Jilunia laotingensis: one gene and its partner. The protein of the gene in region 2 binds, or shares a complex with, the protein of the main gene of each other region. Links are inferred from orthologs where the notes say so. Each region holds a gene or a part of one and is shown on either strand. Other genes may lie near its edges.

Region 1 (16,133 bases), 1.6 Mb from region 2 along the record:
TTGTAAGTCATATCTTGGAGAATTAGTCATCACCTTATACTCTTTGCCTTCATGAATCTCCAGATAACCATCGATATACTCGAGAATGGCATTATTGCCCGTCGCATCGGAAATGGACATATGCAAAGTAGCAGGTGAACCATTCGGCAAGTGAGGAGCATCGATGCGGAAAGTCTCTTTTTTCAGTTCCTCCACAGCTTCACGCACCGTGGCGAAATTATCGAGGACATACTGAGTCCAGATGCCAATTCCCATAACCGGCCGCGTGTCGCCCGGACGCACATAAATAGATTCGGGCAAAAAGAGCAGGTTAGCCACAAGCCCTTTCTCATTCATGCCATCGCACACACCGATATCATAGGCCGAAGCAACGATACTGCCGTATTTAGAAGTCCAGGTAAGAAAATCTCCCTGATCAAAGCTTGCCCGTTTTATACCACGGGGGAAAAGATAAAGATTGGACTGTATATCTTCCTTCCAATCCATCGTACGTCCCGTCACTATCATATTGTCCGGACCGGCATACACTGCACGGGTACAGGCTTCCGATTGCTGCACGTTCACTGAGAGCGCAGCAGCCAATGCCAATAGAGGCATCACTTGCTTTTTAAACACCATCATCTTCTTTTAATAAATTAATCGTCCAGTTCAACGACCGACCGGGTGGATCGCTCATTCAACTGGCCTTTGTTGATACTACCCTCAACAACAAATGTAGTGATAATGAAGTTTATAAACGGGAAAGATTTTATTGATAAAGCCCGTAAGTGGTACGCAATACTTGGAATTCGGTACGACGGTTGATGGCATTGCATATCTCTTGCTGGTCGAGTGGCAATGTCTTGATGAACTCTTCGGTCAATACATCTCCGATCTTGAGGAAGGGGGCAGACTTCAGTACGGACTTATTGACCACCTTAGGTTTCGACTCTCCATAACCTTTTGCCGTAAGACGGTCATTAGCAATGCCGCCTTTGATCAGATAGCGTACCACCGACTCGGCACGCCTTTGAGACAAACGCTCATTATATGCATCATTGCCTTTATAGTCACAGTGGGCGGCCAGTTCGATGGTCACGTTCGGGTTGTCATTCAACAGACGGATAAGCTCGTCCAGTGCGGTAGTAGAAGCCGGTGTCAGGTCGGCACGGTCGAATTCATAAAAGATATTCTCTATCAGTACCGGACGCGTGATGGATGCCAACGGAAACTCTGCTTCATAATTGCGATCTACCTGCGCAGTATCGGTAGTCAACTCCTGCTTCCCGTTCAGAAAGCCGCGACAAGAGGCCAACATGACATAACGTTGCCCCGGAGTGAGCTGTTGCACGAAAGAGCCATCCTTCTTTACGTTGATTTTCAAATATGTACCGTCATCACCGACTATAGTCACCAAGGCATCAGGCAAAGGATCGCCTTCTTTATCATACACCCAACCCGTAAGGACGTGATTGACTTCGGGAAGTTCAAAACTGTAGATATGATCCCAACCACGGGCATCCCCCCGGTTGGAGGAGAAGAATCCACGCGGATGTCCCGGCTCGAAGGTCATTCCGAAATCATCACTCGCTGAATTCAGGGGTGAACGCATGTTCTCAACTTTCCATTTCCCTGACAGCGTATCCTGTACAGCCCGGAAGATATCAAGTCCTCCCATACCGGGATGGCCGTTGGAGGAAAAGTACAGTTCCCCTTTCGGTCCGAAAGTAGGGAACATTTCATCTCCGGCAGTATTGATTTCCGGCCCGAGATTATCAACATATCCGAAACCATCTTGCACTACATTGATACGCCAGAGGTCAAGTCCGCCATAGCCTCCGGGCATATCGGAGACAAAATAAAGGAAATCACCGACAGGAGACATGGCAGGGTGGGCAACGGAAGAAAGCGAGTCGTTCAATATGGCACACTTGGTCGGTGTTCCCCAATTGGCTCCCGTACGGGCAGATGAATATATTTCGGCATATACCGGTGATTCGGGAGAGGTACGGCAACGGGTGAAGTACATCGTTTTCCCGTCCGCAGAAAAGGTGCAGGCACCGTCTTCATATTCGCTGTTGACTTCCGACTCCAGCGGTTCGGGCTTCTGCCAGTTCTTCTTCTCGTCAAGCTTCGACTGGAATATATCGGCACTTTTCATGCCGGTTATGCCATTCAGGTCATTCCCTTTTGCTTCGTTTCGGGTAGAAGTGAAGTACAGAATATCCGCATCTTCTCCGGCATACATGGGGGAGTAATCCGCACGACGGGAAAAGAAGATGGGGACACGCTTCACGGTATATCGCGTAGGATGCTCCTTCCATTTCTGCGCCAACTGGCAGGATATCAAACCGTTCAATGCCAGCGTATCATTCGGGCGAAAGTCGAGATAAGTCTTATATGAAGCGGCAGCGGGCTTATATTCTCCGTTTTTCCGTTGGCTTTCAGCGAGATAAAAAAAGGTGATCGAATCGGGATAATTGTAACGGATGGCATTCATATAAGCCCCCTTTGCACGTACTGTATAATTGATAAGGCGGTAACAATCCGCCATCTTATAAGCTATCACACCGCGCTGTTTCCGTTGTTTTGCAGGAGTGGCGGCATAAGCCTTTCTATAATATTTCGCGGCATCAAAATACTCACCGCGTGCATAACTTTGCTCGGCTTTCTTCAGACTACGCCCTGCACCACAGGAAGTAAATAGTAAAAGGACAAGTATATAATAAATGAAATTGCGGAACATACTGAATATATAAACTTAAATAGGCTTGATTTATTGTCAGGAAGAAACATAAAAAGCAGTGGCTAACCCGAAACATGGTTCGTTGAAGGAGGGGATAGAGCATTCTTCTCTCGTCTCTTTAGATCGGATCCAAAGAATAATGTTTACATGGACGAGTGTCCGGCATTCCTGATATTCTCCATCACCGGGGACTACCTTGGAGATCACCGATGAAGGGCGGCTTAGTCACCGATGAAGGGGCTGTTCATCACCGAGGAAGAGGTCGTTGATCACCGAGGTAAAATAGCCATCAATATCATCTGATTATCAATGATTTATTTTTTAGATTATTCAATATTATACAAAGTCTTTGCAAGCCACCCTTCCACAAGGGTGAAGAATAATTCTCAACAGATAAAACACAAAAGTAACCTCAGAATATTCAAACGTACCTGACGAGCAAAAATAGAAGTCGCCCGAAATCGACAATATCAACCTTCCGAATCAAAAGACTGACGGAAAGTACATCCGTTCTTCCATTCCGAACAACCGTAAGCTTTATTCCCTTTCAAAATGACGCCTTTCCCACAGACCGGGCATATTTTTCCTTCCAACGAATCAGCGGAAGAAGCTACCGCCACCCCATCCTTTTTTTTCTCTTTGGGTGCAGACAGTTTCCGAACCCGTTTTTTTGTTTCCTTTTTCTCTTTCTCCGGTGCTGCCTGTACCGCCTCCTGGATCGTGATACGACGGTTGGTATTATCGCTCAAAACACTCATCACGATCTCACCTACCATCTGTTTCAACTCTTCCAAAAACTGGCGAGCATTATATGTTTTCTTTTCTATCTCACGAAGTTTCTTTTCCCAGATACCCGTCAGTTCGGCAGACTTCAGCAGCTCTTCATGAATAAGTCCGATCAATTCCACCCCGGTCGGGGTCGCTATCAAGTTTTTCCTTTCCTTACGGATATAATTGCGTTTAAAAAGCGTCTCAATAATAGCAGCACGAGTAGACGGACGGCCTATACCGTTCTCCTTCAACGCATCACGTAATTCATCATTATCGACCAGCTTACCTGCCGTTTCCATTGCCCTCAGCAAGGTCGCTTCGGTATAAGGACGGGGAGGTTGCGTCCACTTTTCCGCCAGATTAGGTATATGAGGCCCGTTTTCGCCTTTCACAAAAGCAGGCAGTACATTTTCCTCTTCACCCTCTTTCTCGTCTGATGCATCATTCACCTCCTTGGCAAAGACTACACGCCAACCCGGGTCAATAATTTGTTTACCCGTCACTTTAAATTCAATCGCATCGACTTCACCCATCACCGTAGTGGTGGATATCTTACAATCCGGGTAGAACACTGCGATAAACCGCCGGGCAATCAGATCGAAAACCTTGCGCTCCATGTCCGTCAGATTCTGCGGATAAACACCCGTTGGAATGATAGCGTGGTGATCGGTCACTTTCGAACTGTCGAACACCTTTTTAGACTTAGGCAGCTTCGTACCCTCAAGCGATGCCGTATGGATTTCATAATCACGCAATCCTTTTAATATAGCAGGACATTTGGGATAAATATCATCACTAAGGAAAGTCGTATCGACACGCGGATAAGTCGTCACCTTCTTTTCGTATAGCGATTGGATCAGTTTTAAGGTTTCGTCTGCCGAATAAGCGTATTTCTTATTACACTCTACCTGTAGGGAGGTAAGGTCGAACAAACGGGGGGCATATTCCTTGCCATCTTTTTTGGCGACAGAAGTCACTGTGAAAGGCAAGTCTTTGATACGTTCCACCAAAGCGGCTCCTTCCTCGCTGCTGGCAATGGGATCGATACCTGGGTTCTCGGTTCGTTTCACCTTTCCACCTGATTTCTCTTCCTCAGCTGCCAGTTCTTCATCGCTCTTACGAATAAGGGCTGAAAAAGTGGTATCCCGATAGACAGTCTTCAGTTCCCAATATTGCTTGGGTTGAAAATTCTCAATCTCTTGTTGGCGATTCACAATCAATGCTAAAGTCGGTGTTTGTACACGCCCGATGGAAAGCACCTGACGGTTTTGCCCATATTTAACCGTATAAAGACGGGTTGCGTTCATACCCAGCAACCAGTCACCGATGGCACGGCTCATGCCTGCTTCATACAAGGGTTGAAAATCGGACTGATCTTTCAATTTGGCAAATCCTTCCTTGATAGCTTCCTCCGTCAATGAGGAAATCCAAAGCCGCTTTACCGGGCAACGAACTCCCGCTTTTTGCATCACCCACCGTTGGATCAATTCTCCCTCTTGGCCGGCATCACCACAGTTGATGATTTCGTCGGCTTGCTGCATAAGGCCTTCAATGATATGGAATTGCTTTTCGTAGGTTGGGTTTTCAATCAGTTTGATTCCGAAACGTGGCGGAATCATAGGCAAACTGCCCAAACTCCACGACTTCCATCCGGCAGAATATTCGTGCGGCTCCTTCAGTGTACAAAGATGACCGAATGTCCATGTCACTTGGTATCCGTTCCCTTCAATATATCCTTCTTTTTTGGTCCTGGCTCCGAGTATGTCGGCTATATCACGCGCCACAGAGGGCTTTTCGGCAATGCAAACTATCATTCTTTATTCATTATTAAACCGTGCAAAGGTAGATAATTTTAAGGTATGGGCAAAAAAAAAGGAGTACCGCTGTACTCCAACCTTTGTTAACCTTAAATCTAATACTATGAAAAACACATTGCAAAGGTAGGGATTTCTTGCAAATTAGCAAACTATGAGGTCATAAAAGCATCAGATACAACATTCTTTAATAAAGAGGGCGAGGCATTTTACAATACCCCGCCCTTATTTTAACATATTAAAGACTTGTTTTTATTCTTCGTCCATCAGGATTTCAAGAATCTGGCAAGCAGCTTTAGCCACCGGAGTTCCGGGACCAAAGATGGCAGCCACACCAGCTTTATAGAGGAAGTCATAGTCCTGCGCAGGGATTACGCCACCGGCAATAACTACAATATCTTCACGACCTAACTTCTTCAACTCTTCAATGATTTGCGGAACCAACGTCTTGTGTCCAGCAGCCAGTGAAGAAACACCTACTACATGAACGTCGTTTTCCACAGCTTCGCGGGCAGCCTCGGCAGGAGTCTGGAACAACGGTCCCATATCCACATCAAAACCGCAGTCAGCATAACCGGTTGCCACAACTTTGGCACCGCGGTCGTGACCGTCCTGTCCCATCTTGGCAATCATAATACGGGGTTGACGACCCTCTTTCTTCGCAAACTTCTCGGTGAGTTCGCAGGCACGCTTGAAGTCAGCGTCACCTTTGCTTTCTGATGAATACACGCCTGATATCGTTCTGATTATTGCTTTATAACGTCCTACTATTTGTTCGCAAGCAGATGAGATTTCACCCAGTGTAGCACGAACGTGGGCTGCTTCTACAGCCAGTTCGAGCAAATTACCCTTGCCTGTCTTCACACATTCGGTGATGGCAGCCAGCGCCTTGTCTACCTCTGCCTGGTTACGGCCTTCTTTCAAACGTTTCAGGTTCTCAATCTGTTCCAGACGAACAGCAGTATTATCGATTTCAAGAATATCGATCGGAGCTTCTTTCTCCAGACGGTATTTGTTCACTCCGACAATCGTCTGTGATCCGGAGTCAATACGAGCCTGGGCACGAGCTGCTGCTTCTTCGATACGCATCTTTGGAATACCGGTTTCGATAGCCTTTGCCATACCTCCCAGCTTTTCAATTTCCTGAATATGCTCCCAAGCACTATGAGCTAATTCATTCGTCAGGGTTTCCACGTAGTAAGAACCGCCCCATGGGTCAACGTTCTTGCAAACATAAGTTTCTTCCTGAATATAAATCTGAGTATTACGTGCAATACGGGCGGAGAAATCAGTCGGCAGGGCAATAGCCTCATCCAATGCGTTGGTATGCAATGACTGAGTATGTCCGAGCGCAGCAGCCATAGCTTCGATACAAGTACGTCCTACATTGTTGAACGGATCTTGTTCGGTCAGCGACCAACCGGAAGTCTGGCAGTGAGTACGCAATGCCAATGATTTCGGGTTCTTCGGATTGAACTGTTTCACGATCTTAGCCCAAAGCATACGTGCGGCACGCATTTTGGCAATCTCCATGAAGTGATTAGTTCCGATAGCCCAGAAGAATGACAGACGCGGAGCGAAAGCATCGATATCGATACCTGCAGCCGTTCCGGCACGAAGATATTCCAAGCCGTCAGCCAACGTATATGCCAACTCGATATCTGCCGTAGCACCTGCTTCCTGCATGTGATAACCGGAAATGGAGATGGAGTTGAACTTCGGCATCTTCTGTGAAGTATACTCAAAGATATCGGAAATAATCTTCATTGAGAATGCAGGCGGATAGATGTAAGTGTTACGCACCATGAATTCTTTTAAGATATCGTTCTGGATAGTACCTGCCATCTCTTCAAGTTTGGCACCTTGCTCCAATCCTGCGTTGATATAGAATGCCATAATCGGAAGTACGGCACCGTTCATGGTCATGGATACCGACATTTTATTCAAAGGAATGCCATCGAACAAAACCTTCATATTCTCAAGCGAACAGATAGACACACCGGCTTTACCTACATCACCAACTACACGTTCATGATCTGGGTCGTAGCCACGGTGAGTAGCCAAGTCGAATGCCACTGACAAACCTTTCTGTCCGGAAGCAAGGTTACGGCGATAGAATGCATTTGATTCCTCTGCAGTGGAGAATCCGGCATACTGACGGATGGTCCAAGGACGAAGAGTATACATCACTGAATACGGACCACGCAGATATGGAGGAAGTCCGGCAGCATATTCCAAATGCTCCATTCCTTCAAGGTCTTCTTTTGTATAAACAGGCTTCACGCAGATGTGTTCCGGAGTCTTCCAGTTAGCTTCGATTCCGTTAGCCTTTTGCCATTCAGCTCCGTTGGCGGGCTGGAATGCTGCGTAGATATCTAAGTTTTTAAAATCTTTTCTCATCTTACTTCAATAATTTAGCGTTGAACTCTTTAAGTGTTTCAAGCACGTTGACACGTACATGGATGAAGTTCTCGATACCGGCTGCTTTCAGCTCTTCAGCACATTCAGGATTACCGGCAACGATAAACAAAGCACGGCCGTTCAGAGCGTTGAATGCAGGAATAGCATACTGTGCATATTCATCATCGCTAGAACAAATCACAACGATATCAGCCTTAGCAGCCATCGCTGCTTCTACACCGGCCTCAACGGTTTCGAAACCGAGATTATCAACTACCTCATATCCGGCACAAGCCAAGAAATTGCAAGAATACTGGGCACGAGCCTGGCGCATAGCCAAATTACCGATAGTAAGCATAAATGCTTTCGGACGTTTACCGGATGCTTCGGTTTCAAGACGTAACGCTTCGAATTCACTGGCAGCACGGTCAAAATTCAGTGTTGCGACATCTTTTTCGCAAGTATCGTGTCCGCCACAGCAACATTTCGCCTCAACCGGTCTCTTGTCACCTGCTTTTTCATTGAAGTTCGGGAATTGATTGGTTCCCAATAGTATTTCGCGACGTTGTGCCACTGCTTTATGACGAGCTTTATTGCTCTCGTTTACGGCAGCCTGAACAGTTCCAGCCTTTACAGCAGCATAAAAACCGCCTTTTTCTTCGACAGACAGGAATAATTCCCATGCCTGCTTAGCGATGGATACCGTTAGGTTTTCAATATAATAAGAACCTGCAGCCGGGTCAATCACTTTATCAAAATGCGATTCTTCTTTCAATAACAATTGTTGATTACGAGCCAGACGTTCGGAGAAATCATCCGGAGTCTCATATGTCTTATCGAAAGGAACAACCGTCATGGAATCCACACCGCCTAATGCAGCCGACATGGCTTCAGTCTGTGTACGTAACAGATTAACATGCGCATCAAACAAAGTCAGGTTAAAAGTAGAAGTTTCTGCATGTATCCGCATCTTGGCAGCACAACGGCATTCACCCTTCGGGCCTTTGTTCTCGCAATCGCGTAGACATTCAGGATTGTATGAAGCCACGATATTTGCCCACAACATACGGGCAGCACGGAACTTAGCGATCTCAAGGAAGTAATTGGAACTGATACCGAAATTGAATTTAATCTTCTTGGCAACAAGTGCAGCAGGAAGTCCGGCTTCGGTCAACTGGGTCATATATTCATTTCCCCATGCGAGTGCATATCCCAATTCTTGAGAGATGTAAGCACCGGCATTATTCAACGTCAAGGCATTGACATTCAGCACACGATATTTCGGCAACTGGGCAGTGGCTTCAATCAAAGCTTTCGCTGTCTGTACCATATCACCCTTTTCCTTGCCTTTGGCCAACATCTTATCGAAGTAGTCATAATTGATAGAACCTTGCAGTTTTGTCAAATCATAATCTTTCTTCTGGAAATAAGCAACTAATAGATTAGCCAGTTCAACCACATGCCCCTGACAAGTAGCAAAGTTTAGCTCTACACATTCCGCACAAATATCTTTCAATAAAGTTTCGATGTACTCGGCATTCAGATCGGATGCTTTTACATGGAAGGAAAGAGAATCAATACCTTTATTCAAGATATCCAACGCCTTTGCATTAGCTTCTTTCGGACATTCTACTTTAATTTCCTGACGAACGAACCACTCATTGTTGTTTTTCTTAGTGCCCCTTAAATAAGGAAATTCTCCGGGAAGAGCATCGGTCGTTTTCAGCCCTTCCAAATCTTCCATTCGATAGAAAGGTTTTACCTTGAAGCCTTCGTTTGTTTTCCAAACGAGTTTCTTCTCAAAATCAGCGCCCTTTAGGTCGGCTGTCACTTTCTCCATCCACTGTTCGGTAGAAACGGGAGAAAAATCAGAGAAGAGTTTTTCTTTACTGTCTGCCATAGTTTATTATAAGTTTAAAATAAGATTAGTAATATCTTTATCTTAATGAATCTTTCTAAGTGTTGTTAATAGCAAGGCAAAGATAGACAAATACTTCAAACGAAATACTTTTTTTAGAGAAAATTCGCACTAAAGGCTTACAAGATGTCACAGATAAATAAAAAAGACGTTTTATTTGATTACCTCCACCGTTATAATTAATTTTGCGGCAATTTATAAAAACTACTATGGATTGGATACAAAATTTATTATGGGACTCCAACTCCGTGGCACACATCGTCTTCCTTTATGCTTTTGTGATTGCCGGCGGGGTACTTCTCGGAAAGATCAAGATCTTCGGAGTGTCATTGGGAGTCACCTTTGTCTTATTCACCGGTATCCTGATGGGACACTTCGGATTTACCGGTGATACGCACATTCTGCATTTTATCCGTGAATTCGGATTAATTCTCTTCGTATTTTGCATCGGGCTGCAGGTCGGCCCCGGTTTCTTCTCTTCATTCAAGAAAGGAGGAATGACATTAAACCTGCTTGCCGTAGGTATCGTAGCTCTGAATATTGCCGTGGCCTTGACAATCTATTTTATTGCTAATGGTCGCATAGAGCTTCCAATGATGGTGGGCATCTTATACGGAGCAGTGACAAACACTCCGGGACTTGGTGCTGCACAGGAAGCGTTAACCCAGCTCAACTATAATGGTCCGCAAATAGCGCTGGGGTATGCATGTGCTTATCCGCTCGGTGTAGTCGGCATCATTGGCTCTATCATTGCCATACGCTACATCTTCCGCGTGAACATGGCCAAAGAAGAAGAGGAACTAAGCAATGCAGATGCCGAGCATCTGAAACATAAACCGCATTTGATGAATCTTGAGGTACGTAATGAGTCCATCAATGGGAAAAAATTGATTCAAGTAAAAGAGTTTCTAGGTCGTTCGTTCGTCTGTTCACGTATCCGTCACGAAGGGCATGTCAATATACCGAACCATGAAACTGTATTCCATATGGGAGACCAACTTTACATCGTATGTTCCGAAGAGGACGCGGAAGCGATCACAGCTTTTATCGGAAAAGAAGTTCAAGTAGACTGGGAAAAGCAAGACACCCCGATGGTGTCTCGTCGAATACTGATTACTAAATCAGAGATTAACGGTAAAAAGTTAGGTGAAATGCACTTCCGTAGCATGTATGGTGTGAATGTGACTCGCGTCAACCGTTCAGGTATGGATTTGTTTGCAGATCCCAATCTGACATTACAAGTCGGTGACCGCGTAATGACAGTAGGAGAACAAGATGCGGTAGAACGGTTTGCAAATGTGTTAGGCAATTCTCTGAAACGTCTGGATCATCCGAACATTGTCACTATCTTCATTGGTATCTTCCTAGGAATTTTCTTAGGAAGCCTTCCGATAGCGTTTCCGGGTATGCCGACTCCGGTAAAACTGGGATTAGCTGGTGGTCCGCTTGTCGTAGCTATTCTCATCGGCCGTTTTGGTTATAAGTTACATCTCGTCACCTATACGACTATGAGTGCCAATCTAATGTTAAGGGAAATCGGTATTGTACTTTTCCTCGCCAGCGTGGGCATTGAAGCGGGTGCAAACTTCGTAAATACGGTGGTTGAAGGTGATGGATTATTATATGTAGGATACGGTTTCCTTATTACCGTAATCCCTTTATTGATAATAGGTGCAATTGCCCGTTTATATTATAAGGTTAATTATTATACGCTAATGGGTCTCATAGCAGGAAGTAATACGGATCCACCGGCACTTGCTTATTCAAATCAAGTATCTAACAACGATGCCCCGTCAGTAGGATACTCAACAGTATATCCATTAACAATGTTTTTACGTATTCTCGCAGGACAAATGATACTACTACTAATGATGTAATAAAAGAAGTACTCGAAATAATGCGCCATGATCTTACTTATAACCTAAGATCATGGCGCATTTTATTATAATCAAAACTGCCTTTATTACCCTTTCCATACCTTAACAACCTTTATTTATAAAACTATCTACACGCAATTTCCCGGCTCTTACCAATAAAAAAACATCTTTACAAATAGCAGTAAAAGCGAAGAATCTAATAAGAAACACTTCATCATACTTCTTAAATTTCCACAGTCAGTTCTATAACAAATTATTTTATTTATCAAACACAAAATGTGTTAATTCGCATTTTATTTCAATTATATTAATTATAATTGCACGTATTTTAATAATTAAACAGTAATCACTAAAAACTTAAAAAGCTTATGAAACGATTATTACTTCTTGCTCTTTGTTTTACAATCAGCTTAAATGTTTCCCTTTTGCAGGCACAGGAACAAACAACATTGTATTATTTCGATGAAATAATTGATGATGATATTCTATTGGGAGGAGGGATTCTCAATGTATCCCCAAATGGAAAATATGCGGTGGGCTATGATGACATCTTCATGGAAACAGGATATGTATGGGATGCAACTAGCAAGAAGCTGGCAATGATAGATACAGGAGCAGGAGAAAGCGTACTGGTAAACGATGTGGATGACAATGGAACAATTCTCGGTTCATTCCAAAATGAAGATGGAATATACTCACCCGGATATTTAAAAGATGGAGAATGGCATTCTTTACCCGTTCCTGAAGACATAAAAGAAAGCAGACGAAAGGATTCTGATTATGCACCTATTGCTCAAGCTTTTTCTGCCGATGGAAAAATCATAGGAGGAACTATTTATTATAATGAAGGTAAGTTCCGCCCTGTTCTATGGATCGATGGCAAGCTACAGGAATTTCCCGATTTACAACTTGAAGGGCAAGGCTTTTACCTTTACGATATCAGTAATGACGGAAGCATCATTGCAGGATGGACAGAGTCTTCAATGGGAGATCGCATAGCAGCAATCATAGTAAATGGAGAATTAAAAAAACTTTATGAGCCTGATATGGAAAATGAAGACCGCTTTTTTCTGGAATGTATCGCAAGCCACGTTGACGCGAAAGGAAATGTAACCGGATATATCACTGATGATGACGCTATCTTACACGGATTCATATATAATGAGAAAGACGGATTGAAATATATATCCGAGGGGCCAATTGGTTGTTCACTTAACGACAATTGCGTATTTGGTTCCATCAGTGTATGGGGAGATGCGTCAATCATTAAAGATGGTGAAGAATCGACACTGAAGGAATTCTTGAAACTCGATACAGACAAATTCATAAGTACGGTAACAGCTTGCTCCGCAGACGCTAAGATCCTTGCAGGAAGTGGAATATGCGCAAATGACATGGGGGCATTCAGTGTACCGTATGTAATTGAATTATCTGAAGAAAGCAGAGGTGAAATAACTTCCATTCAGCAACAGAATGTCGATAAAAACAGTGTCAGTCTAAGTTCAGGCGGTCAATTATTCATTACGGGAAGTTATACGGGAGTATGTGTTTATAGTACTACAGGAAGTTGTGTAACCAAAGATAACCAACAAGGTCATATTATAAATTTAAGCCAACTTCCAAGCGGAATGTACATTGTCAAAGTTGTAAATGGCAATCAGTCCCAGTCATTCAAAGTCTTCAAACGATAATCTTGCTTAATAAATAATTGATGCATCCGGTATTATCCCGGTGGGAAATACCGGATGCTCTTTTCGCACATCCTATGTTCACTATGAAATTCACCATGAAATTTACCATTGAAGCTTTCATTCTATTCGCAACTCTTTGCTGCCACAACCCAATTGCGGCACAAACTTCCACATCAGATATCGAAAGAGTTGATTCCCTTATATTAGGAAATTGCAATATCCCCATCGTAGTCTATGAAAACATATATAATAATAGTCTAAGCGGAGGTGCTGCATTATATTATCCTAAATCTACCATGCAAATGTATAAAGACTGCCAAATAAAAGAGTTATACATAGGTATAGCTAATTATAAGTCGATTGAATCACTGCAAATATTTATAACGCATCGGCTAGAAGAACCATACGACTATATTCAATCTTCCACTATTACGAAAAACAATTGGAATCGGATCACACTCGACCAGCCATTCATACCCGATGGAAAGCCTATCTACATAGGCTACATGATAAAAGGAGCCTCCACATTATGCTACACTGAAGCTAAAGAGGATAATGAAGAATGGATTAATCAACGAGATAATACATGGGAAAAATACGTAAACAGATATAGTGCCGCATTATATGCTATTGTAGAAGGCGGAAGCAAACTTCCCAAACATAACATTCGGTTGAAGAAAGTAAAAATGCCATATTATAGCCTCACCAACACCCCAATATCCTTTGAAGGCAAGATCAGCAACCTGGGGACTGAAACCATCCATAGCCTTGAATATATTTATCAAGTAGGTACAGAACAATATAAAGAAGAATTACAAGGTTTGAATATCAAAAGCCACACGGAAGCACCTTTCCATATAAGCGGATTAAAACTAGCAGAAGAGGGAAATCCTGACCTGACCTTATCCGTAGTAAATATCAATGGATACCCCGACCAAGACATGACAGACAATTCAAGTCGTACCGTCACCCTATTGTGTAGAAATGAATTCACAGAAAGGAAGGTTCTGCTGGAAGTATTTTCTACCGAGCGCTGTTCAAGCTGTCCTTCTGCCCACTATTATTTATCGAAAGAACTCGAAGGAGACCAGCGCGTAATAGAATTAGGCCACCATTCCGGCTTTTATGATGATAAATTCACCATTCCTACAAGCGTTGAATATGAATGGTTTTATCGTCCAGACCGGCATCACGCACCGGCAATGATGCTTGATAGAAATAATATGTGGGAGAATTATCCCGAATATTACGATGTTGAAACACCCGTAATAGAAATCAAAGAAAAAGTATTCCCCACTATTTATGCCAATGCTTTAAAAGCTCCGGCTTTTGCATCCGTTCATTTAAACGTAGAGAAGAATAATACATACGAACGCACGATCAATATACACGTCTACGGGACAGAATTATTACCTCTTCCCCCCAAAGGTAACGAACGTTTATTCCTATTTCTTACAGAAGACAGCGTTTTTTCCACATCACAGGTTGGTTCCAACAAAAGCTTTTATCACCGTCACATTGCCCGAAAAGGCATTACCGGCACATGGGGCGACCCGATAAGCATCGCAGAAGGATTTTCAGCTGATTACAGCGTAGATATTCCTGAAACATGGAATACAGACAATATGAATGTCATAGCTTTCATCGGTAATTATGATCCGGAAAACAGAAACAACTGCCACGTATACAATGCAGAGACATTCAGTTTAAGATCACTATTCCCAACCGATCTGCATCAACAAATTACCGAAGAATTACAAATCATCCGTGAAGGAAGTTTTGTTTGTATCCCCACCGGATATGACAAAATAAAGCTTTACTCCATGGATGGTCAATGCCTGCTAAGTGATTCCGGGAATAAGCAACGTATTTCCCTGGAAAAATTCCCCAAAGGAAGTTATGTCTTATACATAAGCTCAAGAAACAGACAAAAAACCTTTAAGTTAAACCTCTAATAGAAGTAAATAGTTAGCCTTGAATAATATTAATCACTTTATATTGAAGAATATGAAATTAAAGAATCTTTTCGTACTTGCAACATTCACTTTGTCAGTGACTGCTCTCGTTATCTCATCATGTAATAATGAAAACGAGCCCCTGCCCTCTCCACCAGAAGAAATAACAGATCCGAACGAGCCCTACAAAGAAGGCGATGAAATCATATTTCTTTGTGACTTTCAAGATATGGACGAGGTCACAAGCCTGGTAACTCCATATAAATTAGACGGTTTAACTCCTTCCTCCGACATGCAGGAGGTTGGCTTTAGTATAGATAAGTCGTGGTTGTTTAAACTACGCGATAGCTATACCTCCAAGAACTATTTTGCCGGATCAACCTCTAAATTCTCACCTGCCGGCCAAGCGAATGCATGGCTTGTAACCATCCCAATAACCATACCGGCAGAAGGAGAAAGATACGTCCTATCATGGAAGTCCGAATCTTTAAGCCTCGATAAAAGAGACGGACTCAAAGTTTTTATATCTACAAAAGGAGGGAACCCCGAATCGGACTTTCCAACTACTCCGGAATGGGAAATCGAAGAGGAGACAGCCGGAAATTCCGAAGTTATCGATGGCGAATGGGCAGAACACGAAATCTCACTGGAAAAATACGCAGGAAAAGATATCCGGATCGCCTTCGTGAATCAAAGTAACGATAAATACGTACTCTGCATTGACGATATTTGCGTAAAAAAGAAAATGGGGTTTGAACTTCTATCCACTGTTGATAAACAAACGACAGAAGATGCCATAACCATAAAAGGTCTACTGACTGCAAAAACAGAAGAAATTACCGAATATACGGTTCACTATGTTACAGCCGATTCCATCGTACATACGGAACACTACCGGAATCTATCCATTCAGCCGGGTGAAAGCCACACATTCGAATTCAAAGACAAAATGGCTATCGGCACCAAAGGAGAATACGTATCC
Region 2 (16,069 bases):
CTTGAAAGACAGAATGTCAATTTGTCTATCGTAATGCCCGGAAGTCTTCCCCGGTAGGATTTTGGAATACGGACAGGCCAAACTCTGGAATGATGGCCAAAACATGATCGAACACATCCGCCTGTATACCTTCATAAGGCACCCAATCCTTGACAGAAGAGAAAAAATAGAGTTCAAGAGGAATACCCTGTTCGGTAGGCTGCAACTGACGAACCATACAGGTCAGTTCTTTATTCACATCGGGCAGACTTTTCAGATAGTTCGTCAGATAAGCGCGGAACACGCCCAGATTGGTCTGGCGGCGACCGTTCACCAATATGGAGTTGTCGATGTCATGCTCCTTATTATAATGTTCGACTACCTTTTCGGTCTTATCAATATACTCTTTCAACAGGCGTATCTTCCTGTATTTAGCCAGCATCTCCGGAGTGCAAAACCGGACGGTACGCATGTCGATATTGATCGAACGCTTCACACGCCTACCACCGGAATCGCGCATGCCTTGCCAGTTCTGGAAAGAATCACTCACCAAAGCGTAGGGCGGGATGGTGATGATCGTATTGTCCCAGTTGCGCACTTTAACCGTATTGAGAGTGACCTCGATAACCGTCCCGTCCGCACCGTACTTAGGCATCGAAATCCAGTCGCCCACCTTCAACATGTTATTGGCGGAAAGCTGGATGCCGGACACGAACCCCATAATGCTGTCCTTAAACACCAGCATCAGTATGGCGGCCGAAGCTCCCAAACCGGTCAGCAGGAACATCGGGGACTTATTTATCAGAATACTGATGATTACGATGCCTCCGATAAAAAACAGAGTGACTTGAGCCGTTTGCAACAAGCCTTTCAGCGGACGGTCACGAAACTGCTCGCGCTGGCTGTACACATGGTAAACGGCAGAAAGGAACACACTGATGAACTTAAGAAATACGGCAATGATGTAAATCAAGCACATGCGCTGTATGAAGCTCAGTGTAGCGCCATTGGATATGGCAAGCGGCAAAAGCAGATACAAAACGACAGGAGCTACCATGTGGCTGACGTAAATCATCACTTTACGGTCGAAAACGATATCGTCCCAAGTCGCTTTAGTCTGTTTGACCAGCTTCGCCACCACTTTCAGGATCACATGACGGCAAACGGCATCGCATAGGAATGCAATAGCCAGAATAAAAACCAGAATAATAGCTTTCGTAAAACTGTCAGCCCATGACTGACTCAGCCCCCATGAGAGGAGTTCGTCTTTTATAAAAGTTGTAATCTCTTCCATTTGTATCGTTTGAGTTGCTATCATAACCGGGTAACAGCTGAATTACCCGTTTGTTTAACTTCATTATCCCTTTTCAAGAAAATCCCTCACATCCTCGCGTAGCCACTGATGCAAATATAGGGATTTATAAGCACTGTTCTTCCGCAGCATCACCTCCACGCTGATCTGGCTGTTCTGATAGCACGTCAGTTCATTGCGGAACTGCAAATTATGCTCTGCCAGTTTTTTAATCTCCAGTTCCCTTTCTCTGCGCAATGCCGTGCATACAGGGATCAGAAGCTTCATCACCACATTATCCATGATGTGATGTCCCTGTATATATAAGTAAGTGGTTTCCGGCACTAAGCCTAACTTACGCAACCGGACACCTAAAGCATCCACCTCCCCGATGAAATGCGGAAAGCGTTTCCGAAGCTCGGACAGTTTAGCCGTAACCACCCTTTGCATGGCATCCAACGCGCGTTCGGGATGGCGGAGACTTACATCCTGCAACCGGACGTAAGAATTGAAATCGCTCATTGTGAACGTATGGGTATCATGACGGTGGTAAAACCAGATGTTCCACAGAAACAGAGGATAGGCGATCTGCGAATAACGTTTCATGAATGCCGGGAAATCGATCAATGAATGATCGTTCAAAGTAGCTTGCACGCATACTTCATGAAGACTTTCCGCAAAGCAATGATGATTCTCGATGGCATAAGTATACGTCTGGAAGATATAACGGTTCCGGTTTATTTTACGGGAAGTGGACGTAGCTCCCTGCAACAGGAAATCATAATCGCTATCGACACAGGCAATAAGGCTTTTGCCCAACTCATCCGTATTCAAAGTGTTCATCAGCACCATCTTCTTCCCTTTTGCCAACGAAGTGGCGGAAGGAAGCATTACCTGAAAATAGCATTCATCATTCTCAAACTCTTCCAGCAAAGTACGCCAAAAGGGCACATCATCGTAACTTTCCACATAAGCCACAATCCTACGGCGCGACTTTTTAGGGTAAAGCTTGTGAGCCGCATCAAAATAAGCAGAAGTCAGATTGTCGCGTAAATTTCGTGCCACGGGATTCAATGATTAATGTTAGTAGATATATCGCTTACCTCCGTTACGGCATCAAGCCATCCCTCCATGATGACGGCAGGTGAATGGGTTGTCAGTATGATTTGCACATTCGGGTTCAGCTCCCTGATCATGGCGATGAGTTTCTGCTGCCATTCGATGTGGAGCGATGCTTCCGGTTCATCCATAAAAAGGACACAATGTTCGTTGTTCTGAACCAATACGGTCAGCAAGATAATAAGCATTTGTTTCTCTCCGGAAGAGAGTTTATAAGGCAACAAAAGTTCACCGTCCTGATGGAAAGCGATATCATTCCGTTTCCGGTCAATCTTTTTCCGGGTATAACTGAACAGCTCGTCTATCAAGTCTTGAAAGCGCTTTTTGGCTTGGGACAGCCCGGCAGCTTTCTTTCGCTGTTCATCATCATTACCGGAAAGGAGATCGATCATCTTATTGCCGATATTCACCTGATAATCCAGATAGCGGCGCTGTAAAAGATAGAGTTGCCAGTCCAGTTCCGACTTTACATTTTTGTCGGCCATCCGGGCGGTAAAATCGCCCATGATGAGGGGACGGTCGTAACTGCGGATCACGTCATAAGGGATAAAAGTCGCTTCGGGATCATCGAAATAAATCGACACTCCGTCTTTCACTCCGTTTTTCACTTCTCCCGTAAGTTCTTCCAGATAACCCACGGAACGGTTGAGGATGGTTGTCTTCCCTACCCCATTGATGCCCGAAAGAATATTTACCTCCGGATTCAGATCCCAGGCGATGTCGTATCGCCCCCATAACCCGGTTATTTCAATGCGCCTGATATAATTGGCCTGTTTTTCCATACTGTTCTTGCTTTATATCAAGGCAAATATAGAGAAATCAAATGATAAAATAGTTACCTTTGCCGGAGTTTTCGATAAAGGTAACAAAAAAGATGAATATCAGCAAGAATACGCAAGGGCATCTGTTTGCCCTGACTGCCAACATCATGTGGGGATTGATGTCCCCGATCGGCAAATCCGCATTGCAGGAATTTTCCGCACTTTCGGTCACGACATTCCGTATGGTAGGGGCAGCGGCAGCGTTCTGGATTCTTTCCGTGTTTTGCCGACAAGAACACGTACCCCCTAAAGACATGTTGAAGATCTTCTTCGCTTCACTATTCGCATTAGTATTCAATCAGGGCGTGTTCATTTTCGGATTGTCACTCACATCGCCTATCGATGCGTCCATCGTGACTACCACTTTGCCGATTATCACTATGATTGTGGCTGCCATCTACCTGAAAGAGCCTATAACAAACAAGAAAGTACTGGGTATCTTTGTCGGGGCAATGGGGGCATTGATATTAATACTGAGCAGTCAGACTTCTGCAAATGGGGGGAGCAGTATTTGGGGAGATCTGCTATGCTTGCTGGCACAGCTCAGTTTCTCCATCTATCTGACCGTATTCAAGGGATTGACACAACAATATTCTGCCGTGACAATCAACAAATGGATGTTCATATACGCCTCGATGTGTTATATTCCATTTTCCTATAATGACATAGCAATCATCCAATGGGAAACCATATCTGCCACGGCTATCTTCCAAGTGTCGTATGTAGTGTTAGGGGGAAGCTTCATCGCCTATATCTGCGTGATGACGGCACAGAAACTATTACGCCCAACCGTAGTGAGCATGTATAATTACGTCCAACCGATTGTAGCTTCCATCGCAGCGGTCATCATGGGAGTAGGCACTTTCGGATGGGCAAAAGGCTTAGCCATCGGACTTGTATTCCTAGGGGTCTACATCGTGACACAAAGCAAATCGAGAGCGGATCTTATCAGCCGTTGATCCAACTCGCCTATAAAAACGACGGATATCGGAAGGAACGATTCACACGTCTTGACCTATTCCAAAAATCCGTCGATTGCGATGTCTTTTGCTTTTGTATAATCACTTCAGATAATTGTTGAAGAATCTTTCCAACTTGTCGAAAGGTATTACATCCATCCGATCGTATAAATCCACATGGTTTGCTCCGGGAATAATCACCAATTCCTTGTTGTTGCCTTGCAACTTCTTGAAAGCATCCTCGCTGAAATAACGAGAGTGAGCTTTTTCACCATGAATCATAAGTACAGCACTACGGATTTCATCACTATATGTGAGTAAAGGCATATTGATGAATGACAAAGCCGAAGTCTTGTTCCAGCCATTGTTCGAATTTAGCGAACGGGAGTGGTAGCCGCGTCCGGTCTTATAGTAATCGTAGTAATCTTTTACGAACTGCGGAGCATCTGCAGGAAGAGGATCGACCACACCTCCGGCAAGAGCATACGTACCTTTTTTCGCATCCTCAGTCCGCTGGGTGTTAAGCTGCCTACGAAGCTCGTAACGGGCATCGGCATCCATCGAGTCGAAATAGCCGTTGGCATTGACGCGACTCATGTCGTACATGGTCGAAGTTACGGTTGCCTTAATGCGGGTGTCGATAGCCGCTGCATTGAGAGCCAAGCCACCCCAGCCGCAAATGCCGAGGATACCGATTCGTTCGGGATCGACATCATTGCGCGTTGAAAGGTAATCGACCGCAGCACTGAAATCCTCCGTATTGATGTCGGGAGAAGCCACATAACGGGGCTCGCCACCACTTTCGCCTGTGTACGATGGATCGAAAGCAATAGTCAGAAACCCACGCTCGGCAAGCGTCTGGGCGTAAAGTCCCGACGACTGTTCCTTTACGGCTCCAAATGGACCTGAAACGGCAATGGCGGGTAGTTTGCCTGTCGCATTTTTCGGTATGTACATATCGGCAGCGAGTGTGATCCCGTAGCGGTTACGGAAAGTCACTTTGCTGTGATTCACTTTATTGCTTTGTGGGAACACCTTATCCCACTCCTCCACTAAATTCAGATTTCCGTTCATCGTTATATCAGTATTAAATTTATCATCTGCCATTTGGGCGGGATTCTTCATTGCAACAATCTCTCCGGTAGAGTTTGCAGCAGACAAGTTTCCCATGATGCAAAAGCATGCTAACATTACGACACACAGCTTTCGTTTTGTCAAATTGATATCTTTCATGCCACCTGTAATTTTATTGATTTCACTTTGCAAAGTTAAAGGATTGCAACAAGTGGCCACCTACCCCAATTACGGATATAACTACCTGATTTACGGATTTCTTTCCTTATTCCTACCATTCCAGGAATTTGCCACGTGCTTTACGCTTTTGCAGTTCTTCTTGAAGAAATTTCTGACGGTCTTTAGCGATATACCGACGGGCAAAGATATTCGGAACGGCTACGCCCAGTGCAATGCAAAGAATGATCAAGGCTGAATTGATGCCATTGAAGAAAGCAAAGGTCACTTCCCCCACTACACCATGCATGCCGATAAAACCGAGCAGCGAACGGAACATCAGTACACCGGGAATCATCGGTATAACCGAAGGAATGGACAATACATGGTTGGGGACATGAAACCAATGAACGGCTTTGACACCAATCAGACTAACAACAAAACTTCCCATGAACGAGCCGATGACGGGACCAAACCCCAACTCGAAATTAACAAAATTACGGGTACATACCGCTATAATACCTCCTAAGGCAACAACCCAAAGCAAACGACGCTGGATATTAAATATCATCGAGAAACCCATCGCAGAAATGGCAGCGGCAATGGCATAGACATAATAAGGATCGTGCGGGATCATACTTAGCTCGCTGAACTTCTTATCGATACTGACATCCTCCATCACACACAGGCGAATAGCCAACACAATACCGAAAGCCATCGCTCCAACCATCATCACCGTATTGGCGGCACGGGTGATACCGACCAACAAGTAGTTATCAATCATATCATCCACAAAATTAATCAAAGGAACTCCGGGGACAATAAACAGGGCACATGCCAGCAAAGGAAGATAAGGAGTGGACGACCAACCTGTAAATGATGAAAGATAAGCCAGACAAGTAGAGACAAAAGCTGCCACACCGATACTCATATATACATTAAGCCCCGCCTCAAGAAGACGCGCACGTACACGGAAACCAGCGAAAGCGCAAATGGAAGCTAATAAAAAGGCCATCCAGTCGCTACCGAACAATTTGCAAAATCCACCACAGGCGAAACCAGCCCCAATAGCAACTACGTAAGGAGTATAATTGCGTGGTTGCTTACGGATTTTTTCCAACTCTTCTTCATACTGGTCGAGAGAATAATCCTTCTCTATGGCACGCCAGGAAAGTTTGCTGATAGCGGAAATGGCCGTCATATTAATGCCATGTGATTCGCATTTCTGGAACTTGGAAAAAGAATGCGCCTCATCACTCAGGTTAACAATCAACATCGTATACCTTACATCGATATGCAATTTATCTTCCGGCAGACCGAGGTAAGCTGCAACACGGTTCATATTCCGCACAATTCGATTGGTGTCTGCCGCGCTTTCCATTAGCAATTTACCGGTACGAAGCAATAAGTCTAGTTTACGGCGTAGAAGCAAAAGTTGTTCTTCTTGCTCAGTCATCATCTTATTTGTAGTCATCTCTATAATATTTATTTTCCTGTTTTGCTTTTGGGGGTGCAAAGTTACAACTTTCTTTTTATAGTAAATCAGAATTGGTTTGCAAAAAAGCAAACTCACACCTGCATTGATTTACTACCATTGGAAGCCTCAATTTCCGCGAACCAATTCCGTTTGAGTATAAAGCACTATCTACTATAGCCATGAAAGATAGCACGAAAAGACAAAATACGGCAATACTTCTTCCAGTGGAATGGGGAAAACAGCTTGTCACAGTCATCTTTTAATCATGGAAGCGAGTGAAATCTTATTACATAAGCAAAGCCCCCAACTGAGGGCATCGTTGCTCGGTGATGAGGAGCCTCTTCCTCACCGAGGAAGAAGGTCTTCATCACCGAGGAAGAGGTCGTTCATCGGTGAGGAAAAAACGGTCATCAATCAGCATTGACTATCAGCCACATAAGTTTGTAAGTTTGATCTTAAAGCACAAGTATCAAAAGCTGAAATTTATTGACATTCCCCTTTTAAGGATTCAGTAGACGATATGCCAAGCATTTGGTGCTTTCACCCACCCGCCTCTGGTGCCTATCCAATAAAAAAAGGCAGAAAAGGCGAATGCGGGAGAGAAAAAGACAGAAAAGACGGATAGACAAGATTTCAACCTATTAGTGACAGCTGCATCTTATTCCAAATATATTTTAGTCCGGTAGTTCGTTTTCTCCCCGGTTACTTGCAGAATGTTTATTCCTGTTCCCCGGAGTTTTCCGGCATCGACTTGTACAGTTCCTCCGTCAGACTGGGTGGTGGTATATAACAATACACCGCCCGGACTGTACAGATTCACAGACACCTTGCCGGTTTCACCGGGTGCAAAAACTTGAAAACTGCCGTCTACAGGATTCGAAACAAGCACTTTATTAATGTTCCTTTCCGCTTCCAGCCCGGTAATGCCTTTCAGTATCTCGAGCAGTCCGGCATAGGCATCAATCTTGCCGAATCCCCAAAGTTCCGCATTTTCGAAAGTGGTATATTCATCTCTGATAGCAGTCTTCTTCAGGACATCTTTGACACGTGCCGGTGTCAGATTCGGGTCAGCCTCGAGCCATTGCGCAATGATGCCGGTAACGGCAGGTGCCGCCATAGACGTGCCCCACATATTTCCCCAGTGGTACTTTCTGCCGTTAGCTTCTGTTTCTGCCGCTAACATTCCGTGATTCAGTTCCACATTGTTCTTGTCATATCCGTTGACCGCTGAAGTTACAAAAGTTCCCGGAGCAATCACATCCGGTCTGCGAACGCCTCGCATATCAGGACCATAGCTCGAATAATAGGATATTTCGCCCAATGGCATGGATTCACCGTAATTAATCTCTTGCCCACCAATCGATTTATAAAAATTCTTAGAGTTATACGCACCTACCGTTATGGTACTATCCCCTGTCGCCAAGTCGCTGATAGAGTAATCATAGTCTCCTCCAAGGCCAAAGCCTTGGCTGAAAAACTCATAACGATCGCCCACCCAGGCATCCACCTGCTCACCGGCATCACCGACGAACGCGAAACCCAACACATTATAAGCCGCTTCGGAAGATTCCACTTTAGACAGTTCTGATTCAATCAGGACGTGGAATTTACCATTATACGGATTGATCTCCGAAGCAAACGCAATCGTTCCTTGATAGTATCGAGCCAATTCCGGCATCTTAGAAGAATCATAAACGACTTCTCCTTCTCCTCCAGGAAAGAATAGTGGAGTCTCATAGACGATTTTTTCCGGGTAATACGATCTATACGCAAACATTTTCACTCCTATAGGGCTACTCGTTTTACTCCAAGCATCTACGTATCCATTGAAATCGCCTGGGCATACACATGTCTTCAATTCATTATCCTTTTCGGTGAATTGCCCGGTTAAATGTACCCGAGTACCCCCATTATTACCTGCCGAAACAGAAATAAGCTTGCCCTTCCCGCATATACCATCAAACATCCGAGGCAAAAAAGACGTACCGTCATGCGCCCCTTCATGCCCGCCAAGGCTGACATTTATGACGGCCGGCTTGCCGACACTTTCGGCATATCTGAATATATATGCTATGGAATTAGCAATATTTACATCCGTCAATGCCTCTTCCGGCATACCGCAACATACAATATCGGCTTCGGTTGCATAACCATAAAAATTGTTTCCCAAGTAAGCCCCTGCTGCCGTACCTAAGGTATGGCTACCGTGGGACTGGTTAGGATTATCAGTAGTAAGCTGGCTTATCTCCTCCGGGGCAGTGTACTCCGAACCGGGCAAAATGAACGTCTCACCCTCCAATTCAAAAGAAGGAGAAGTACCTGTGTTATCTTCAGGCATATAAACCTGTTTTATGCGTAACCGCCCGTCAGTATCCATAAATGAAATATGATTGAAATCGAAGCCCGTATCACAAATACCGACGATCACTCCCGATCCGGTATAGGGTTGTTTCAAGCCGGTGGCATCCTGCACGAACTCCCCCTTTGTTAAATGCCGGCTTGCATCATTATGCGGTTTTACAGGCTTCTCCACATCAAGCTGCTTGATAGCGTCCGATTCGGCAAGTGCCGTAATCTTATCCACCGGAATCTCTACAGTCAATACGTTTCCAACTCTGCAACACACTTTAGCACCTAAGCTGATTGCTTCTTCAACATTCGCACCCTCTTTCAATTCAATAAAAGCGCCTATGGTCGGTATGCCATTTCGCAGAGACGGCTTGGGGAATGACGAATGGCTATGATAAACAGTATCCGTTGTTTGGGAATATTTTTTCAGAAATAAGCGGGTATAGGGAGTAATTTTGGTTTGTGCATCTACCAAAAGAGCGATACATGCACAAACCAAGAAAAGAAAGACTTTCTTCGTCTTCATATTTACTATTTTCGTAAATCCTCAAAATAAGTATCCAGCAATGCTTTTGCAGCAATAAATGAGGTTAGATTGCCACTCAACACTTGGCGTTCTTTCTCCGCCAGCATCGATTCAATCTTTGCATTATGATAAAAACTATCACGCAACTGTTCGTTGATGCTCTCATACATCCAATATTTGCTTTGCTCATTACGGCGAAATTCGAAATAGCCATTTCCCTTCACAAAGTCGATATATTCATACACCATGTCCCAGATTTCTTTCACTCCGATATTATAGAAACCGGAGTAAGTCAATACTTGCGGAGTCCATCCCGAATCAGGAGCAGGGAAAAGATGCAATGCATTGCGGAACTGGGATGCGGCAAGTTTAGCTTTATCAATATTATTTCCATCGGCTTTATTAATGACAATACCGTCAGCCATCTCCATGATTCCTCGCTTTATGCCTTGAAGCTCGTCTCCCGTACCTGCAAGCTGAATCAACAGGAAAAAATCCACCATTGAATGTACGGCAGTCTCGCTCTGCCCCACTCCAACAGTTTCAACAAAAATCTTATCAAATCCTGCTGCCTCACAAAGAATAATCGTTTCACGGGTCTTGCGCGCAACGCCTCCCAATGAACCGGCCGATGGACTGGGACGAATGAATGAATCGGGATGAACGGAAAGCTGCTCCATACGGGTTTTATCCCCTAAGATACTGCCTTTACTACGCTCACTGCTCGGATCGATGGCAAGGACTGCCAACTTCCCTCCTTTTTCAAGCACATGCAATCCGAAAACATCGATCGAAGTACTTTTACCGGCACCGGGAACACCGCTGATTCCGATGCGAATCGAATTGCCTGAATACGGCAAACACTTCTCTATTACTTCCTGAGCAATAGCCTGATGTTCAGGTCTTACACTTTCCACAAGTGTCACGGCACGGCTAAGAATCGTTATATTGCCCTTTACGATCCCTTCCACAAATTCAGCTACGGAAAGCTCACGTTTCCGAGGTTTACGTTTCAGATAAGGATTCACTGATGCGGGCTGTTCGATACCTTTGTTAACAACCAGCCCTTTATATTCTTCACTGTTTTCAGGATGTTCCATGGTAATGGTATTTAGATTTATCGTTTTACATTAATTTCGACTTTCGGTTGAACGGGATCGTTCGTGATCATCAGAATACGCAGGTGATGTTTCTTCTTACCAACGTTTTTCCGATGGATAGTCACACGCAGTTTCGTACTTTCACCCGGTTGCAGAAGTGCTTTCTTCAAACTTACGCCAACAGAAGAATTGAATACTTGCAATTTATTAATCTGCAAAGGCGATTTCCCCGTGTTGGTTATAACAATATCGTGCGAAGCTTTGTTTTTCTTTGCCAGACGGGCACTAAGATCGATATTGGTTTCAGACAGGCTAATAGATGGAGCATTCAGGCGGTCTTGCTCGGACATACCGGTAAAATCGGGAAGAAGAATAGCCGATACGGGAATCTCATTTTCCTCACCAACTTTATCGCCTGAGAAACGGGCCAGGTAGACAGATGTTTGGGTGAGTCCCAAATCGGTAAGTTGTTCCGTATCGAGCGTTAATTTGATTGTACCTTTCTTGCCTTTAAGAAGTACTTCAGGGCTCTTCTCCATCTTCAAATAAGGGGGAAGGTGCATCAGTACAGGTTCATAGGGACTCCCTGAAAGATTAACAACACTAAAAGTTATTGTCGGCTTCTCCCCACGATGTGCATCAGGAAAATCGAATTCGTTACGATCCAAACGAATTGAACCAATCGTATAAGGGTGCGTCTTTGTGTAATCGGTCACTTCACGAACCACCTCACCTGTAAATTTGAGATAAACCAGACTGGGCTGAGCGTTGCTGTAGATACCGACCGTCTTTTCAAAATGTCCCAAAGCTTCGGCATCGAAAGTAGCGGTGACAAATCCTTTATCACCAGGAGCAATAGGTGTTTTAGTCCAATCCGCAACCGAACAGGCACAGGATGTGGTGACATTGGTCAAGACTAAGGGTTTATCGCCTGTATTGGTGATGATATATTCCACACTCACAGGATGCTTCCACTCTATCTGCCCGAAGTTATGCGTCTCTTTATTAGACGAGATTCGTGGTTGGGCAGCAACAAACAAAGTGATGAAAAAGAGAGTAATTATTGAGAATAAACTACGTTTCATGCTTTACATTATTATATTATAGCACAAATGTAGGAGTTTTAAATGAGAAACAAAACGGATTGAAAGAAAAAGAGACGTACTATCCTTCTATCGGACAATACGCCTCTGCTTATCATATCATTCTAAAAGGGAAGAAAAATCATTTATTCATCCATGCTTGCTGGATATCAGTGGCAATTGCCTTGAACTCTTCATCGGATAATTTCTGTTTCGGGTTGGAAATAATCATATCCGACTCTTTATTAATAGGAATCAGATGGATATGAGCATGAGGAACCTCCAGCCCCATAACAGCCACACCTACACGTTTACAAGGAACAGCTTTTTCAATGGCACGGGCTACCGACTTTGCAAAAACGTGCATAGCTGCCAAGTCATCGTCGTTTAAATCAAAAATATAATCAATCTCCTGTTTAGGAACAACCAAGGTATGTCCCTGTACTAACGGATTAATATCAAGGAAAGCAAAGAAACGATCGTCTTCCGCCACCTTATAGCAGGGTATTTCACCTGCGATAATTCTACTGAATATTGTTGCCATAACCTTACTATATAAAATAAGGCAAGCTCCTTTAAGGAGACCTGCCTTTGTGTTAAATCGAAATGTTCACTACTTCAAGATTGATTTTACCCTGCGGAACCTGAATTTCAGCGATATCACCCACTTTCTTTCCTAGCAAGCCTTGTGCTATAGGGGTATTTACGGATATCTTCCCCTCTTTCAGATTTGCTTCGCTTTCAGAAACGATCGTGTAAACCATCTTCATGCCGTTCTTCATATTCTTCAGTTCCACTTTACATAAAATCTGCACAGAATCAGTTTTGAGTTTGGATTCATCGATGATTTTAGCATCAGCAATCACTGCTTTCAACTTATTGATTCTCATTTCAAGCATCCCCTGAGCTTCTTTGGCAGCATCATATTCTGCATTTTCCGATAAATCTCCTTTATCGCGCGCTTCAGCTATTGCGGCAGAAATCTTGGGGCGCTCCACTGTTTCCAATTCTTTCAGTTCTGCCATTAATTTCTTGTAACCTTCTTCTGACATATAAGCCATGATTTTTCCTCCTTTTTTATTTTCGGTCATATAAAACAAAAAAGAATTCCAACATGAGCCATGTTGGAACCCTCTTCCTATAATTATTTCTGCAAAGATAGGCTTTTAAACGATACGTGTCAAGTAAAAACCAATGCTATGTAACATATTTAAACGAAAACTTCTATATAATAACACCCTAGAGCAATTCCTTGATCGCACTATCCAGATCTTTTATGTCTTCTCCACGACCGCTTAACTCATTCTTCCGATTGATCAGGAAATAAGCCGGCAACTGGCGAACATTATACACGGCCGCATTTGTTGAATATACTCCATTACCGTCACGCACGCATATCCAAGGCAGGTTATCTGCTGATGTTTTCCAAAAATGCTCATCCGCATCCAAAGATACCTGATAAATTTCAAATCCCTGACTTGCATATTTATTGTAAAGGTCACGCAACATCAGATTATGAGGCGCACCGGTCTGGGTCTGATAAACCGAAAAATCCAGCAATACGACTTTACCTTTCAGGTCGGTCAATTTACGGATATTGCCTTTCAAATCGCGCAAACTGATATCAATAAGCCCGGTCTCTACTATTTTTTCCTTAGGTATTTCAATGGTCTTTTTTACCGGAGTACGGGTATTCTTCATTCCTTTTATCACAATATTATATAAGTTTTTGGAACGAACCGCATGAGGATACGTATTATTAAGGCTCGTAGCCACCGCTGCAAAACATTTGATATCATCTTTATTGTTTAACGGATCAAAAATCAAATAATCATTCAATTTCTGGAACAGAGCAAAATACGCAGCAGCCGTATTGGGTTCGGCAAAAATATAATTGATCTTTACGTCATTCTTATAATCGTTGACCAATGCAGACAAGCTATCCTCAAAAACATCATTCCTTATTTTATTGGCCCGAGCCGCATTCAACAACTCATTGACATCTTGCTGCAATCTCGCCTGCTTCAAGCTTAATTCTTTTATTTTCCGACTATTCTCGGACCCTTCCACTATATAAGCCGTGGCAAATTCCGTATATGGCGCATTAATAGCAATTGTCTCAGTAGAATCCACTGAAAAATTGATGACTTTGTCTTCTATACGTAAACGATAAAATTCAGGTGATTCAGGACGGGCTTGTTTAAAGCCGAAAGAGCCTTTACCACTTAACTTCACCGAATCCAAAGGGATAATCCCTTCCAATCCTGAAGCCTCCAAATAAAGCATTTTTCCATCAGCATCGGCCACTTCTCCATTTACATTAAACTGAGGACCATTATTACAAGAACCCAAAGCCAAAGCAGCAAGTGCCACTAAAGTTATCTTTTTCATAAACTGTGCGTGTTATTTTCAAACTGCAAATATACTTCTTTTCAAGATTAGTCAAAGCATTTTGCCCTGTTCTTCACCCCTTTTATGAAAAAAAACCAAATAAGCAGTAACTTTTTATCTCATTTTCACGATATTAGAAGGATAAATGTGTATCTTTGCGGGAATTTTGAAAGAAAATATAGATAAAACAATTTTTATGATCAACCCAATTGTTAAGACGATCGAGCTGGGAGATGGCAGAACCATCACGCTCGAAACGGGAAAGTTGGCAAAACAGGCAGACGGTTCTGTAATGCTTCGCATGGGAAACACCATGTTACTTGCTACTGTTTGTGCCGCTAAAGATGCAGTTCCCGGAACAGATTTTATGCCACTTCAGGTAGAGTACAAAGAGAAATTTTCAGCATTCGGCCGTTTTCCCGGAGGTTTCACCAAAAGAGAAGGCAGAGCTTCTGACTATGAAATTCTTACTTGCCGTTTAGTCGACCGCGCGCTCCGCCCTTTATTCCCCGATAATTACCACGCAGAAGTATATGTAAACATCATCCTGTTTTCAGCCGATGGCGTTGATATGCCTGATGCTTTGGCAGGACTTGCCGCTTCAGCAGCACTTGCCGTTTCAGATATCCCTTTCAACGGACCGATCTCTGAAGTGCGTGTAGCACGTATTGATGGCCAGTTCGTCATCAACCCGACTTTCGATCAGCTTGAGAAGGCGGATATGGATCTCATGGTAGCCGCTACTTATGAAAACATCATGATGGTAGAGGGCGAAATGCACGAAGTATCCGAAGCCGAGTTGTTGGAAGCAATGAAAGTCGCCCACGAAGCCATCAAAGTTCATTGCAAGGCACAGATGGAGCTGACAGAAGAAGTCGGCAAAACCATAAAACGTGAATACTGTCATGAAGTAAATGACGAAGAGTTACGCAAAGCTGTTCGTGAAGCTTGCTATGATAAAGCATATGCTGTAGCTCAATCTGGAAACAAAAACAAACACGAACGTCAGGATGCTTTTGATGCCATACGCGAAGAATTCAAAGCTCAATTCAGCGAAGAAGAATTGGAAGAAAAGGCTTCATTGATCGATCGTTATTACCATGATGTGGAAAAAGAAGCAATGCGCCGTTGCATCCTTGATGAAGGTAAACGTCTCGACGGACGCAAGACCAATGAAATTCGTCCGATCTGGAGTGAAGTCGGTTATCTGCCAGGACCTCACGGTTCAGCTATCTTCACACGTGGTGAAACTCAGTCATTGAGTTCTGTTACGCTGGGAACCAAACTGGATGAAAAAATTATCGATGACGTTCTGACTCATGGAAAAGAACGCTTCTTATTGCACTATAACTTCCCTCCTTTCTCTACAGGTGAAGCTAAAGCACAACGTGGTGTTGGCCGTCGCGAGGTAGGTCACGGCCACTTGGCATGGCGTGCTTTGAAAGGAATGATACCTGCTGATTATCCGTACGTAGTACGCGTTGTATCAGATATCCTGGAGTCAAACGGCTCGTCTTCCATGGCTACTGTATGCGCTGGTACACTGGCACTGATGGATGCCGGAGTTAAAATTAAGAAACCGGTATCAGGTATCGCCATGGGGTTAATCAAAAATGCAGGTGAAGAAAAATATGCCGTGCTTTCTGATATTCTTGGCGATGAAGACCATTTGGGAGATATGGACTTTAAGGTAACAGGAACCAAAGACGGAATAACCGCCACACAGATGGACATCAAGGTAGACG

What was found.
Region 1: the proteins of meaB (region 2) and scpA are in contact, whole or in part, in a crystal structure (PDB 8DPB), measured with the Methylorubrum extorquens proteins. The link is inferred for Jilunia laotingensis from one-to-one orthologs. Residues at the interface, in SOR26638.1 of Methylorubrum extorquens: Arg20, Ala21, Ala24, Arg25, Thr28, Ser32, Arg33, Arg34, His37, Thr98, Gly99, Gly100, Ser101, Ile102, Leu103, Lys106, Thr107, Ala110, Ala113, Ile114, Asp115, Arg116, Ala118, Phe119, Ile120, Arg121, Pro122, Pro124; in SOR27001.1 of Methylorubrum extorquens: Glu577, Glu578, Asn579, Asp580, Gly581, Arg582, Arg583, Arg585, His596, Ala604, Ser605, Ala608, Asp609, Gly611, Phe612, Asp613, Val614, Asp615, Ile616, Gly617, Pro618, Leu619, Glu625, Arg628, Gln629, Val631, Glu632, Asn633, Asp634, Glu661.

Annotation. Positions count from the first base shown.
Region 1 is NZ_JACRTF010000001.1:2,510,716-2,526,848, reverse strand. What follows is about bases 5,137-8,102. They hold scpA (methylmalonyl-CoA mutase), read right to left. Parts: upstream 7,711-8,102; coding sequence 5,563-7,710; downstream 5,137-5,562. Other genes in these bases: mutA (methylmalonyl-CoA mutase small subunit), read right to left, coding at 7,712-8,102; H8744_RS09640 (DNA topoisomerase 3), read right to left, coding at 5,137-5,310. In the rest of the region: H8744_RS09650 (linear amide C-N hydrolase), read right to left, coding at 1-597; PorE family type IX secretion system protein, read right to left, coding at 749-2,725; more of H8744_RS09640, read right to left, coding at 3,196-5,136; more of mutA, read right to left, coding at 8,103-9,610; H8744_RS09625 (putative transporter), read left to right, coding at 9,838-11,505; H8744_RS09620 (T9SS type A sorting domain-containing protein), read left to right, coding at 11,874-13,196; H8744_RS09615 (Omp28-related outer membrane protein), read left to right, coding at 13,217-15,151; H8744_RS09610 (choice-of-anchor J domain-containing protein), read left to right, coding at 15,204-16,133. UniProt on the Escherichia coli protein: Catalyzes the interconversion of succinyl-CoA and methylmalonyl-CoA. Could be part of a pathway that converts succinate to propionate.
Region 2 is NZ_JACRTF010000001.1:926,185-942,253, forward strand. Bases 8,805-11,706 are described here. They hold meaB (methylmalonyl Co-A mutase-associated GTPase MeaB), read right to left. Parts: upstream 10,852-11,706; coding sequence 9,757-10,851; downstream 8,805-9,756. Other genes in these bases: H8744_RS03780 (S8 family peptidase), read right to left, coding at 8,805-9,751; H8744_RS03790 (DUF1573 domain-containing protein), read right to left, coding at 10,869-11,706. Outside these bases: H8744_RS03750 (mechanosensitive ion channel family protein), read right to left, coding at 26-1,273; H8744_RS03755 (DUF4435 domain-containing protein), read right to left, coding at 1,337-2,335; H8744_RS03760 (AAA family ATPase), read right to left, coding at 2,341-3,171; H8744_RS03765 (DMT family transporter), read left to right, coding at 3,264-4,169; H8744_RS03770 (alpha/beta hydrolase), read right to left, coding at 4,272-5,294; H8744_RS03775 (threonine/serine exporter family protein), read right to left, coding at 5,515-6,858; more of H8744_RS03780, read right to left, coding at 7,535-8,804; more of H8744_RS03790, read right to left, coding at 11,707-11,936; H8744_RS03795 (HIT family protein), read right to left, coding at 12,076-12,477; transcription elongation factor GreA, read right to left, coding at 12,530-12,994; H8744_RS03805 (thioredoxin-like domain-containing protein), read right to left, coding at 13,173-14,324; pnp (polyribonucleotide nucleotidyltransferase), read left to right, coding at 14,521-16,069. UniProt on the Escherichia coli protein: Binds and hydrolyzes GTP. Likely functions as a G-protein chaperone that assists AdoCbl cofactor delivery to the methylmalonyl-CoA mutase (MCM) ScpA and reactivation of the enzyme during catalysis.